2 regions of the Pseudomonas sp. CMR5c genome follow, and region 2 is predicted to be linked to the other one. Evidence: riboswitches for the same ligand, from Rfam matches in the RefSeq annotation. Region 2 holds a riboswitch; the other holds the start of a gene.
The links. A riboswitch is a leader RNA that binds a small molecule or an ion and turns the genes downstream of it on or off. The one in region 2 is predicted to bind manganese.
Positions count from the first base shown of each region.

Region 1: linked by a shared signal. The riboswitch ahead of C4K40_RS26120 (TMEM165/GDT1 family protein) and the one ahead of C4K40_RS17490 (manganese efflux pump MntP family protein) in region 2 are both predicted to bind manganese.

Region 1 is NZ_CP027705.1:5,671,788-5,678,844, forward strand. Features, by position in the region: gene C4K40_RS26110 (2-hydroxyacid dehydrogenase) at 1-773, shown strand, start outside; gene C4K40_RS26115 (class I SAM-dependent methyltransferase) at 806-1,804, shown strand; yybP-ykoY riboswitch at 1,857-1,991, shown strand; gene C4K40_RS26120 (TMEM165/GDT1 family protein) at 2,068-2,652, shown strand; gene C4K40_RS26125 (M48 family metallopeptidase) at 2,729-3,550, opposite strand; partial or broken gene C4K40_RS32315 (HAMP domain-containing protein) at 4,911-5,108, shown strand; gene C4K40_RS32320 (methyl-accepting chemotaxis protein) at 5,220-5,963, shown strand; gene C4K40_RS26135 (SOS response-associated peptidase) at 5,988-6,608, opposite strand; gene C4K40_RS26140 (putative signal transducing protein) at 6,644-6,904, opposite strand; gene C4K40_RS26145 (CPXCG motif-containing cysteine-rich protein) at 6,924-7,057, opposite strand, start outside.
Region 2 is NZ_CP027705.1:3,805,068-3,812,124, reverse strand. Features, by position in the region: gene C4K40_RS17500 (MipA/OmpV family protein) at 11-811, opposite strand; gene C4K40_RS17495 (serine hydrolase) at 818-2,641, opposite strand; yybP-ykoY riboswitch at 2,808-2,973, shown strand; gene C4K40_RS17490 (manganese efflux pump MntP family protein) at 2,979-3,551, shown strand; gene C4K40_RS17485 (zinc-ribbon domain-containing protein) at 3,608-3,865, shown strand; gene C4K40_RS17480 (GNAT family N-acetyltransferase) at 3,882-4,448, opposite strand; gene C4K40_RS17475 (hypothetical protein) at 4,707-6,410, shown strand; gene C4K40_RS17470 (hypothetical protein) at 6,397-6,747, shown strand; gene C4K40_RS17465 (hypothetical protein) at 6,773-7,057, opposite strand, start outside.

The sequences.
Region 1 (7,057 bases), 1.9 Mb from region 2:
TGGCCGCCTGTCCCGAGCTGCGACTGATCCTGGTGACGGCCACCGGCACCAACAACATTGACCTGGAAGCCGCCCGGCGCCAGGGCATCACCGTCAGCAACTGCCAGGGCTACGGCACGCCGTCGGTGGCCCAGCACACCCTGATGCTGCTGCTCAACCTGGCGACACGGGTCGCCGATTATCAACAGGCCGTGGCTGCCGGACGCTGGCAGCAGGCCAGCCAGTTCTGCCTGCTGGATTTCCCGATCATGGAGCTGGCGGGCAAGACCCTGGGCCTGCTGGGCCATGGCGAACTGGGCGGCGCGGTGGCACGCCTGGCCGAAGCCTTCGGCATGCGCGTGGTCCTGGGACAGATTCCCGGACGCCCGCTGCGCGCCGACCGCCTGCCCCTGGACGAACTGCTGCCCCAGGTGGACGCCCTGACCCTGCACTGCCCGCTCAACGAACACACCCGCAACTTGATCGGCGCCCGGGAGCTGGCCCTGCTCAAGCCCGGGGCCCTGGTGGTCAACACCGCCCGCGGCGGGCTGATCGACGAACAGGCCCTGGCCGACGCTCTGCGCAGCGGCCACCTGGGAGGCGCGGCCACCGACGTCCTGAGTGTCGAGCCGCCGGTCAACGGCAACCCCTTGCTGGAGGCCGATATCCCACGCCTGATCGTAACCCCGCACAACGCCTGGGGCAGTCGCGAAGCCCGCCAGCGCATCGTCGGCCAACTGGTGGAAAATGCCCGGGCCTTCTTCAATGGTGAACCGCTGCGGGTCGTGAATTGATAGACTGCGCCACTTTTTTTCAGGTGCGGACGATGGACATACGCAGCGAAATACTCTTACGCCAGGCCGAGCTGTTCCAGGGCCAGGTACTGCTGGCCGGCCTGAGCGCCGATGACCTGCTCGGCCGCCTGCCGGCCGCCCAGGGCTGGAGCTGGCACGCCGGCGACCACACGGCGCTGCAAGCCCGCTTCCCGGATCGCTGCCATTTCGGGGTGAACGCCCCGGACAGCGCCTTCGACAGCGCCGTGCTGTTCCTGCCCAAGTCCAAGGACCTGGCCCACTACCTGCTCAACACCCTGGCTTCGCGCCTGGCCGGGCGCGAGCTGTACCTGGTGGGGGAAAAACGCGCCGGCGTGGAAAGTACCGCCAAGCAGCTCGCCGCCTTCGGCAAGCCGCGCAAGCTCGATAGCGCCAGGCATTGCCAGCTGTGGCAGGTCACGGTGAGCAACGCCCCCGAACCTGTGGCCCTGGAGAGCCTGGCCCAGGAGTACCTGTTGCCATTGGCCGAAGGCCCGCTGAAGGTCGTCAGCCTGCCCGGCGTGTTCAGCCATGGCCGCCTGGATCGCGGCACCGCGCTGCTGCTCGAACACCTGGACCACTTGCCTGCCGGCCACCTGCTGGATTTCGGTTGTGGCGCCGGAGTGCTGGGGGCGACGGTCAAGCGCCGCTATCCGCAAACCCGCGTGACCCTGTTGGACGTGGACGCCTTCGCGGCCCGGAGCAGCCGCCTGACCCTGGCAGCCAACGGCCTGGAAGGCGAAGTCCTGACCGGGGACGGTATCGATGCCGCGCCCATGGGCTTGAACTGCATCCTGACCAATCCGCCGTTCCATACCGGGGTCCACACCGACTATCAGGCCACGGAAAACCTGCTGAGAAAATCCAGTGAACATCTGGAAAAAGGCGGTGAACTGCGGGTAGTCGCCAACAGCTTCCTGCGCTACCAGCCACTGATCGAAGAGCACCTGGGGCCCTGCGCGATCAAGGCCGAAGGCGATGGTTTCCGCATCTACCGGGCCAAGCGCGGCTGAGCGTCTTTTTCACAAACAAGGCTTGCCGAAAGGATTTTGCCTAGGCAGAATCCGCTCCGTCCTAGGGGAGTAGTCTCCCACGAGCGCCACGCTCGTCCGGCATGCGTCAACATACTTGGTCCGAAGACCATGGCGCATGCGACCCAAGAGTCCGCACAGACGGGCTGCCGGGTTTGACAAGACCTATGACACGCACACCTTACCCGGGGCGGGAAGGCTGTACGTGTCATAGCCGTGTCGACCCGCCCCTTAGGAAAACCCTGATGCTGGACTCCCTGCTCGTTCCCACCGCAATCGTTGCCTTGGCCGAAATCGGCGACAAGACGCAACTGCTTGCCCTGATCCTCGCTGCGCGCTTTCGCAAACCCTGGCCGATCATCGCCGGCATCGTCGCCGCGACCCTGGCCAACCATGCGGCCGCCGGTGCGGTAGGTGCCTGGTTCGGCAGCTTCTTCTCGGATGCGACCCTGCACTGGATCCTCGCCGCCAGCTTCACCGCCACCGCGCTGTGGACCCTGGTGCCGGACAAGATGGACGACGACGAAGCCACCACCGCGCGCAAGTTCGGCCCCTTCCTCACGACCCTGATCGCCTTCTTCCTGGCCGAGATCGGCGACAAGACCCAGGTCGCCACGGTCATGCTGGCTGCGCAGTATCCGGAATTGTGGCTGGTGATCATCGGCACCACCCTGGGCATGCTGATCGCCAACGTCCCAGTGGTGCTTGCCGGCAACTTCGCCGCGGACAAACTGCCGTTGACCCTGATCCGGCGCCTGGCGGCATCGGCGTTCGTCATCCTGGCCCTGGTCGCGGTATACAAGGCCATGCAGAGCAGCGGCTGGTTGTAAACGAAAACGCCGGCAAGGCAGCCCCCGTTACGGGAACCGCCTTGCCGGCGAATGCATCATCGGCTGACGCGGTGGATCAGGACTTCTTGGCCTGCTGGTACAGCGGCATCACCTTGGGAATTGCCGCCTGCAACGAGGCGATACGGCTGGTGGACGCCGGGTGAGTGCTCATGAACTCGGGCGGCGCGGAACCACCGGCAGCCTGGCCCATCTTGTTCCACAGGGTAATGGCCGCGTTCGGGTTGTAGCCGGCACGGGCGGCCAGCTCCAGGCCGATCAGGTCAGCCTCGTTCTCGTTCTCACGGCTGTTGGGCAGGGTCATCAACAGGTTGACGCCGTTGTCGCCCAGGGCAACCGTCTGCTGGGAAACACCGAACAGGGTCGCGATCTGCTTGCCGGCACCCAGCGCGTACTGCTTGGACATCGCCTCGCGACCGTGCTCACGCAGGGCGTGGGCGATCTCATGGCCCATCACCGCGGCGATTTCATCGTCGGTCAGCTTCAGTTGCTCGATCAGGCCGGAGTAGAAAATGATCTTGCCGCCAGGACCGCAGTTGGCGTTGAGCTCATCGCTCTTGATCAGGTTGACTTCCCATTTCCACTGCGCGCAATCCGGACGGAAGTTCGGAGCCTGGGCAATCAGGCGGTTGGCGATGACCTGCAGGCGCTTGGCGTTGGCGCTGGTCTTGTCCAGCGCGCCCTGGCTGCTAGCCTCGCTCAGGGTCTCCTGGTAGGACTGTGCGTAGGACTGGTTGACCTCGGCACTGGATACCATGCTGAACATGGACTGTTTGCGATCCACGCCCACCACACCTGCGTTGGTGGTGTTGACCGTCTCGCAACCACTGAGCAATACCGCGGCGCTCAGCGCACATACAACCAATGACTTCTTCTTCATGAAAACCTCCCTGAAAACATGGCGCGTATCCTAAGGGCGAGTTGGTATCCGCGCCAGATGCAAAACGCTTTTTCGCTCGCAATTGAGATGCAGGTCAGCGCTGCAGGAAAAAATTCATCTTGTCCCCAGGGCCCGTGGCATTTGACGTGGCACCTTGCCACTAACGACCTCCGCCTCCTTCCCGGCGTCATTTGTGCAATCCGGGCTAATGACCCACAGGGCTGCGGCCGATACAGCACGGCAGACCTCAATTCCTGCGCCCGGAGCCTCTATGAAGTTCAAGTCGATCCAGTTTTCGGTGGCCGCACTGGCCGGAGCCATCGTCCTCAGCGTGGTTGCAGCCCTGGTGCTGTATGCCCTGTTCTCCGGCGCCCGGACCCAGCAAATGGTGCAGGAAAGGACCCAGGCCCAGTTCGAGCACGTCATCGAGCAACGCTTGAGCGGCCTGGCGCAGACCCAGGTCAGCCAGATCCAGCGGGAACTGGAGGCGCCGCTGCTGATTGCCGCCGGCCTGGTGCGGGTCAACGCCCTGATGGGCAGCCGGGATGCCCAGGGCCAGGCGCAACTGAACCTGAGCCGCGAACAGCTGATCGCCCTGATCAAGGAAAACGTCACCCAGAACCCGAAGATCCTCGGCGCCTATATAGGCTGGGAGCCCAACGCCATCGACCACAACGACGGGGCCTATGTCGGCACCAGCGTGGCCGGCATCGATGCCGCTAGCGGCCGCTTCCTGCCCTGGTGGTTCCGCAACCAGGACTCCAGCCTGGGCCTGGACAAGCTGGCCGACGTCAACGACCGGACCGTGCTGTCCACCGGGGTGCGGGCCAGCGAGTACTACCTGTGCTCCAAGGACAACCTCAAGTCCTGCGTGATCGATCCCGCGCCTTACAAGGTCGGCGACAAGGTGGTGATGCTCGCCTCCTTCATCCAGCCCATCCTGCTGGACGGCAAGTTCCAGGGCATAGTCGGTGCCGACCTGTCGGTGAACTTCATCCAGGACATGCTGGTGGGCGCCAACCAGAAGCTCTACGGCGGCGCCGGCGAGATGGCCCTGATCGGCGGCAACGCGCGCCTGGTGGCCTACACCAAGGACCCCGGCAAGTTCGGCGAGAAGGTCAGCGACGTACTCAACAGCGATACCGTCGCCAAGCTGTCCAATCTCAAGCGCGGCGAGGTGACCTATGACGTCGACCAGGCCAACGGCAAGATCGCCCTCTACCTGCCCTTCGGCATCGGCCAGACCGATGCCCAGTGGACCCTGATGCTGCAGCTGCCCCTGGGCGCGGTAATGGCTGACCTGGACAAGCTCCAAAGCGACCTGGCCGAACAGCGCCAGGCCGACATTTTCGGCATGGCCATGGTCGGCCTGGTGATCGCCGGCGTCGGCCTGCTGGTGATCTGGCTGGTGGGCCACGGCATCGCCCGGCCGCTGCGGCAGATGGTGGCGATGCTCGACGATATCGCCCAGGGCGAAGGCGACCTGACTCGCCGCCTGAGCAGTGACCGGGCCGATGAGCTGGGCTCGATCGCCAAGGGTTTCAACACCTTCCTGGCCAAGTTGCAGGCGATGATCAGCCAGGTGGTGACCTCGGTGCAGAGTGTCAGCGACTCCTCGGAACACACCGCCGATATCGCCATCCGCACCAACCAGGGCGTACACAAGCAGATGGTGGAAATCGACCAGGTGGCCACAGCGGTGCACGAGATGACCGCCACCGCTCAGGACGTGGCACGCAACGCGACCCAGGCTGCACAAGCGGCCAGCCATGCCGACCAGGCCGCCAGCCAGGGCATGCAGGTGGTGCGTGATACCTCCAGCGCCATCGCCGCCCTGGCCGAAGAGATCGGTCGCGCGGTGACCGTGGTGCAGACCCTGGCCAAGGACAGCGAGAACATCAACGCCATCCTCATCGCCATCCGCGGGATCGCCGAACAGACCAACCTGCTGGCCCTCAACGCAGCGATCGAGGCCGCCCGTGCCGGCGAGCAAGGCCGCGGCTTCGCGGTGGTCGCCGACGAGGTGCGCAACCTGGCGCAGAAGACCCAGCAGGCCACCGAGGAAATCCAGTCGATGATCCAGCAACTGCAGCAAGGCACCCGGGAAGTGGTGCGGGTCATGGAGGACAGCCAACACAAGACCGACCAGAGCGTCGAGCATGCGGCCAAGGCGGCCCAGGCCCTGGAGACCATTACCCAGGCGGTCTCGGTGATCAACGACATGAACACCCAGATCGCCAGCGCCGCCGAGGAGCAGAGCGCGGTGGCCGAGGACATCAACCGCAACGTGATCAACATCGGCCAGGTGGCCAACGAAGTGGCTGGCGGGGCCGACGAGTCCAGCGCCGCCAGCGCCGGCCTGACCAAGCTGGCCGAACAGCAACGCCGGCTGATCAACCAGTTCAGGGTCTGAATGTCGAGGCGCCTCGCCCCGGCCTCAAGCGGGGGTCAGGCACTCCGGCCCATTGAGCTTGGGATCGTTGACCAGGTTGGCCAGGACCCGCTCGCGCAAGGCCGCGGGCGGGCTGGCCAGCAAGGCGTGCAGGACATGCAGGGGAGTCTGCGGATCCAGCCAGGCATCCTGGCCGGCAGCGTCGAGGATCAGCGGGCGGCGCAGGGTAGAAGCCGCCTGGGTCACCACCGCGGTGCTCAGCCAGACCTGCTCCTGCACCGGGTAAGCCTCCCAGATCGCAGCGAAGAAGATCGACGACCCTTCCCCCGGCGTCAGCCAGTAGGGACGCTTGCGGCTGCCTCCGCGCCACTCATAGAAACCGTTGGCCGGCAGCAGGCAGCGCCGTTCGCGAAACGCCTGGCGGAACATCGGTTGCTCGGCCAGGGTTTCTGCCCGGGCGTGGGCCGGGGTACGGGACAGGTCGGTCAACCAGGCCGGGGTCAAGCCCCAACGAGCCCTGGCCAGGGTACGCTGGTCGTTCTCCAGGCGCTGGATCAGCACCGAATCATTCGGCGAAATATTCCATTGGGCCCGCTGGTCCGCGGGAAATCCCGGCAAGGCCGCGAAGGCGGGGTTCCAGCGAAACAGGGCATAACGTCCACACATGGGGCAATACGACTCTCGGCAAATCGGCGCTCAGCCTAACAGACCAGCACGCCGGCAAACCCCTCCGGCTCTTCGAAGGGCAACGGCAGGGCGGCATTGTACGCAGCGATCAGTTCCCGCGCGCGCTGCGCCTCGTGGTTTTCCACCGACAGCGCCAACAGCCCGAAGACCGGCAACTCCCCTGCCCCGCCCAACAAGTCGCGTCCCTGCAGGTGCGCCTCGATGCCCTCGCTGGCCAGCATGCGCTGGAGCAGTTCACCTTCCATCAGATTTTCCGGCTCGTAGATCCGCTGCATAAGCACTACTCCCCCAGGTTCAGTCGTTTTCCGCGTGCACATCCAGCATCCATTCCTGGCCATCGGTCTGCAGCGTGAACACGATGGGCCGGCAGCAAACCGGGCAGTCCTCGATATAGGTCTGGTCGCCGGCGGACAGGTCCAGCACCGCCT
Region 2 (7,057 bases):
CTTTGCGGCCTTAGAAGCTGTACTCGATCTGGGTGGACAGCACCGTCTGCAGGCGCCGGTCGACGATCGGGCTGTCGGCTGCCTTCTTGCCCAGGTAGTCCATCGACAGTTGGGTGGACAGCTTGGTCTGCTCGTTGAGCGGCAAGGTCCAGGTCAGGTCGGCACCGCTGCTGACCAGCCCGCCCTTGGCGTTGTAGGCGCCAAAGCGACTGTTGGCCGCCTGGGTGCTGCTGACGCCGTACCAGGTCTGCATGTAGTCGGCGTTGCCGAACAGGGTGTTGACGCTGGCGTCCAGGCTGCCGTAGCTGCCTTCATACAGGTTGGTGCCGATGCTCAGTTCCAGCTGGCTGTAGGCCCGGCCGGTATCGCGGTTGTTGTTCTTCTTCACGGCGTGGGTCACGGTGGCGCCCAGCTCGAATGGGCCCAGGTCGTAGCCCAGGTGCGCGCCGTATTGCGCCCGGGTCTTGATATCACCCATGCCCCTCAGGCGCTTGGAGCCCTGGCCCATGTGGTTCTTGTCGCGGCGCGACTCGCTCGGGCCGACCCAGGTGCTGAACGACAGGTCGCCCCATTTATTGCCCCAGCCCAGGCCCTGCTGGGTGTTGAGGAAGATGCCGTAGGGGCTGACAACCTCGGCGCCGAGGATCGGCACCACGGTGCGCTCGTCGCTGCCGCTGTAGCGTGGAACGCTGGCCACCCCGGCGTTGACGCCGAATTTCCAATCCTCGGCATGGGCCACGGCAGAGGCCGTGGTCAGGCCCAGGGTGCCGAGCCACAGCGCGGTGGTGGCGGAGCGTTTCAGGGTTTTCATATCGGTTTAGAACCTCAGGTAGTTGGCGTTATAGGAACGTTTGAACGAGTAGCCCAGGACGTTGACTCCATTGATCTGGCGTCGCACGGTGTCGCCCAGGCCGGGACCATGGCCGGCGATCACCGCATGCGCGTTGTCCACCGGGGCCAGGATGTAGTCAGTCAGGGTGCGGCCCTGCTGCAGGCTGCGAATCATCAGGAAACCCTCTTCCAGGGCGATGCTGACTCCGCTGACGGGAGTGTTTTCCTCGCTGTCGGCAAGGGCTTCGTAGGTGCCCACCGTGGCCAGCCAGTTGTCGGGCAAAGGCACCGGATCGATGCGCTCGCCCACCGCCAGCAGCTGGCCGTGGCTCTTGGCGGTGAACACCCGATGTCCCTGGATGCTGACGACATCCAGTTGCACCCGGCCCAGGTCGCCCAGGTCCCGGAGCCAGAGGCCGAGGATTTTTTTCTGCGCCCGCAGCCAGCCATGTTCGTCGCGCAGTAGCTCGAAGCGCACGCCAGCCACCTCGCCGAACAGGCGCTGGCCCTGGTCCCTGATCCGCAGCACGCCATAGGCCGTGGCATAGAAGCCGGCCAGTTGCTGGCGATCGGCGGCTTCCGGCACTCGGCGTCGTACTGCCTGCTCACGGGGTGGCAGGCCAGTGCCCGTGTCTTGTTCCTCGGGAGCGCCGTGGGCCTGCAGCAGCAGGCGCAAGGCCTGGGTCACCAGGCCCGGGACCAGCGTTTCGCCAGTGTCGGAGTTGCTCATCACGATCACCGCCAGCTGTTGTTCCGCCAGCACGCTGACCTGGGCATGGAAGTTGTTGCCGATGCCGCTGTGCTGCCAGGTACGAATGCCGGGGCGCACCCACTCGTCGCCGCATGGCGAGAGGAACCAGCCCAGGCCCACTTCACAGTCGAAATCCAGGGCATTGCCGATGTTCTGCGGGCGGGTCATCTCCTGGATCGAGCTGGCCGACAGCAACTGGCGTTGCTTGTAGTGACCCTGGGCGAACAGCATCCGGACGAACTGGCTCAGGTCCCGCGGGCTGGTCCACAGGCCGCCGGCGGGAATGTCGCGCTCCGGGCTATGGCCGCTGGCGGCACCATCCTGGTAACCGCGGGCGCGATAGGGCTCCTGGCGGCTGTCACCGATGAAACTCGACTGGCGCATGCCCAGGGGCCGCAGCAGGCTGGTCTGCAGATGCTGCTCGAAGTCCTGGCCGGTGCTGCGTTCGATGGCCGCGCCCAGCAAGGCGTAGCCAAGGTTGGAATAGGCGGTGCGGGTGCCGGGGGCATTGTTCAGCCATACCCCGCTGACCTTCTGCGGTAGCTGGCCCAGGACATGGGGCGTGCGCAGGTCATGCAGGTATTCGGCGGGCATGCCGGCCTGGTGGCTGAGCAGGCGGCGCAGGGTCACTGCCTGGTCGGCGGCGTCCTGGTCGTCGTGAAAGCGCGAGCGGACGTAGAACTCCTTGAGCGTGGCTTGCAGGGGGGCATCGAGCTGCAAGCGACCTTGCTCCACCAATTGCATCACCGCCGTGGCCGTCAGCAACTGCGACAAGGCACCGGCACGGAACGCGGTGTTCTCGGTCACTTGCAGGCCCCGCTCCTTGTCGGCGAAACCAAAGCCCCGGGCCCAGATCAACTCCTGGCCGTCTACCAAGGCGATGGACAAGCCGGGCACCTGATGTTCGGCCATCTGCTGCGGGATGTACTGCTTCAGGTAGCGAATGATGCTGGCGTAGTCACCCTGGGCGATGCTTGGTGGTGTTGGCGGCTGGCCATTGCAGCCCAGGTTGCTGAGCAAGATGCCCAGCAGCGGCAGGCCAAAGAGTTTGGCGGACATGAAGCACCCGGGCACAAGGATTGGATGCCGGGAATGCTAGGGAAGGGCGTGAAGCCAGTCTTTGGCAGCTTTGTCAGGAAAATGTCAAAGAGTGTTAAACCGGCAGTTAACCGGGGGATGCAGGGCCGCTGATGAAATTTTCACAAGTGGGGGGTTAAGCTGCGCGCCTCTTTGGGGAGTAGCCTGCCACCGCTTCTTGCGGTGGAGCCCGTATCAACACTCTCGGCAACCTGCCGTGGTGCGGGCGCCGTTGCGGTTGGTGAGACCATCGACATACCTACGCTGAAGTCGGGCGCGTGGGCATGTCGTGGACTCAAGCCCGACCGGAAGACCCAAGATGAATCCAGCCTCGATCATTTTCCTCGCCTTCGCCATGTCCACCGACGCCTTCGCGGCTGCGGTCGGCAAGGGTTCGGCCATGTTCAAGCCGCGCCTGCTCGAAGCCCTGCGCATCGGCCTGATATTCGGCGTCATCGAAGTCATTACCCCCGTAGTCGGCTGGTTCATCGGCCAGGCCGCGGCCCAGTGGGCGGCCGCCTGGGACCATTGGATCGCCTTCGCCCTGCTCTCGGCGCTGGGCCTGCACATGATCTACAACGGGGTGCGGTTGGAGACTGAAGCCGAGCCGCAAGCGCCCAAGGCGCATGGATTCTGGTTGCTGGCGGTCACCGGTTTCGCCACCAGCATCGACGCCCTGGCGGTCGGGGTAGGGTTAGCCTTCGTCAACGTCAATATCTGGGTGGCGGCCACCGCCATCGGCCTGGCCACCATGACCATGGTCACCTTGGGCGTCATGCTGGGCCGGGCCATCGGCACGGTCATGGGGCAGCGTGCCGAGGCCCTGGGAGGCCTGGTGTTGATCATCGTCGGCAGCGCGATCCTCTATGAGCACTTGTCGGCGGTGGCTTGACCCTATAGTTACTTTAGGGTTTTTACTGGCGATCATCTCAAGAAGGAGTGATCGACATGGGCTTTTTCAAACGTCTGCTGATGGGTCATCACGGTAATGGCCACGGCGGTTCCCGGGGTGGCCATCATGGTTCCCGAGGGAATCCGCAGGGCACCGGCAGTTCCTGCCCGCAATGCCGGGCGATGAATGCGCCGGGGGCCAGGTTCTGCCAGCAATGCGCGGCAGCGCTGCTTGCGGCAGGTTGTGCGCAGTGTGGGGCGCCGTTGTCGGCGGGGGCGAGGTTCTGCGGGCAATGCGGCCGCGCCTCGGGCTGAGGCGCGGCCTGGAGGGTTACAACGCCAGGCTGTGGATCACCTGGGTGGCGTCGTCGGGGTCGATGGCGCTACGCATGCCCAGGAGCTTGGCCAGGCGGCGCATGCTGTAGTTGGTGGCCGAGTCCACCGAGTACATCTGCTGGTAGCCGTTGTGGCGGGCCTCGTCGATCAGGTGCTGCATCAGCAGGGCACCAAGGCCCTTGCCTTGCCATTCATCGGCGATGGTCACGGCGAATTCGCAGCGCCAGGGCTGGTCGTCCACCTGGGCATAACGGCTGATACCGACTTCCCGCAGTTCGCCGTTGTCATGCACCAGCGCCACGTAGGCCACCCGTTGCGCGGTGCCGACATCCATCAACTGGTCGAGCAGTTGATCACCCACTTCCTTGACTTCGCCGAGAAAGCGCTGGTGCCGGGTGATGGGCGAAAGGTTTTCGATGAAGGCTTTTTCCCGCTGGCGATCCTGCGGGCGCAGTGGGCGGATCAACACATGGCTGCCGTCGCTCAAGGCGTCGATCCAGTACTGGCCTTGCTGCGCCGGGAACGGCGGGTGAGGGAGCATATCGAGAGCGCTGCTGGACATGGTCAAGTCTCCTGGGAGGCGAGGGGCGGGCTGCAACCACAGCCCTGGTTGCCCAAAGCTTCATCCTTGTGAAGATGCGGTTGCTTGACCGGCATCAATATCTCTGGCTGTACCGGCAATCGGCTGATCACCGGTCATGGCGTGGTCACTGATAAGGCCATTGGCTATTAGGGCTATCGCTTAATATTCTGGAACTTCCCGGCTGTGCTGCGAATGAGCTGATCTACGCTCTCGAGCAGGACAGACAGGAGTCATGACATGGAGCGTCGGACCAGCGGTGCGAGGTGGTTGTGCAAGTCGTTTGCCAGTGCCCTGGCCAGCGCCGCGATGCTGCTGGGCGCCAGTGCCCATGCCCAGTCGCTGGCGATCACGGTGTCTCCCAACGTGCCCCGGGACATTCCCGGAGGGGCGCCACAGGCCTCGCTGGCGGCCGCTGCGGCCTTCGCCTGGCAAGAGTTCATCGCCCTGAACTGGCCAGCCCGCGCCGGGCAGCGCGATGTGCCCGATTTCAACCGGCCTTTCGGTGCCTCGGGTGGGCCATTGGTCTGGCAGACCTACCGCAGCAAGGTGGAGATCTTCCCGGGCAACGGTAATGCCAATGTCGGGCCGCCAGGCTATTCCCCAGCCGGGGGCCCCAGCTATGGCTACAACACGACCCCCATCTACAACTACGCAATCCCGGTGCCCGCCTGCCCCGGCCAGGCCCCCGTGTCGCAGCCGGCCTGGGTCAACCTCGATGAGATCACCCAGATCGGCCTGAACCAGATGTTCGCCGGGATCTCGTCCACGGCCCCGTCCAACCGCAATTCGCAGCCGCAGCTGGTGCGCTTCCTGGCCAAAGCCAACCAGACGCAATACAGCTATGTCGCGGCCAATCAGTATTGGTACACCAATGCCGCATTGCGCCAGGCCGCGCAGAACTTCGTCAACGGGATCAAGCAAGTGCCGCCCAGGTTCGCGGCCGGCCGAGTGGCGTTTCCCAGCGGCACCATCGAGGTCAAGTCAGCCTGGCGCAAGCTGGCGCCCACTGAAGATCCCTCGCGCTTTCACCGCCAGACCGTACGTTTCTACGAACGCAAGGGGACGAACAACGGCCTCTGCTATTTCGAAGAGCAGTGGGCCATGGTCGCGCTGCATATCATCCACAAGACCCCCTCGGCCCCCAACTTCATCTATGCCACCTTCGAGCAAAGCGACAACATCCTGTTGGCCGACGGCTCGCGGGTCGAAGACCAGAACGGGGTCATCCTCAGGCGTCCGCCGGTCTCGTCACCGACCACGCCAGCCCTGAGCTACCAGGACTCGCCGAGCAATCCCCAGGTCAGGGCCAATGGCCCTTTCTGCCAGCCGGCCAGGCAGCTGTACTATCAGGAAACCCCGGGCAGCGGGAAACCCGTCGGTGGCTCGATCTGCGTCAACCAGCGCTATGAGTCGATCACCGCCGAGGTGATCCAGGCCAACCGCGATGCGCACCAGGCCATCCAGGCCTATACCCTGGGCCGGGGGATCGGGAGTTCGCCCTGGCAGTACTACAAGCTGGTCTCGGTCCAGGCCCAGCCGTTCGATGTCAGCCAGATCTCCAGAAGCGACGTCAGCCACGGCCCGGCGGTCTTCTACCAGGCCAATATCATGGTCGAGACCGACTACACCCTGCAGCAGTTCAAGGGCCGCATTGCTGCCAACGGTGCGCCGACTTCCTTCCAGGCCGCTGGGGCGCCGCCGCCACCCAATGTGTACTCCCTGACCAACCGGCCGCCGGTGGCCCAAGGGGTGAACATGGGGGGATGCATGGGCTGCCATGGCAATGCCCAGGTCGCCGGCTACGACTTCAGCTTCATCCTCAAGGGCGGCCAGGTCCGACTGCCCGAGGCTCCTGGCGGCAATGCGCTGGCCGAAGCCAGCGCCCGTTACCAGGAAGTGTTCAACCCCCACATCGAGGGCGATAGCCATGGCGCTCAATAGTTTCAAGGATGTGCAGGCCCTTCTCGACAACTTCGTCGCGCAGAACAACCTGGATATTTCCGGCGCGCCCCATGGCGCGTTCTGGCAGACCTCCTACCAGGCGTTCGTGACGGGCAACGTGCCGGGGGTACAGAACCCGTCGACGGGGCAGGCGCTGCCGATCCTGGTCAAGGGCGATGGCGCCCACTCGAACATCATCTATGCCCTGAGTGGCACCCAGGGCACCTTCTGGGGACCGACCGGAGCCTTTGGCCAGATGCCTCCGGGCGGCCCCTACCTGCCGCAAGCCCAGATCGATGAGCTCAGCGCCTGGATCAGCAAGGGCTGCCCGCAGTAGGGGCAGGGGGGCGTGGCGGGGGCGATCAGTTGCTGTAGCTGGGCAGGGCGATCTCGCCGCTGACAGGCGGCTTGCGCCCACGGGTCCGCCAGTGCTCCACCAGTGCCCGGCCGTGGGCCATGCCGGCTTGCAGGGCAGCGTCGGTACTGGCGTAGTCGTTGCCGTAGGGCGGGCAGGCGAAGTGCAGGGAAAAGCACGGATGCTGGCCCTGTCCGGCCAGGCGCCCGACATAGCTGTAGCTGGAGCCGGACTGGTGCGGGTCAAGGCTCGGCGAACTGGGCTCGCGGATGACCATCACGTAGATGTCATG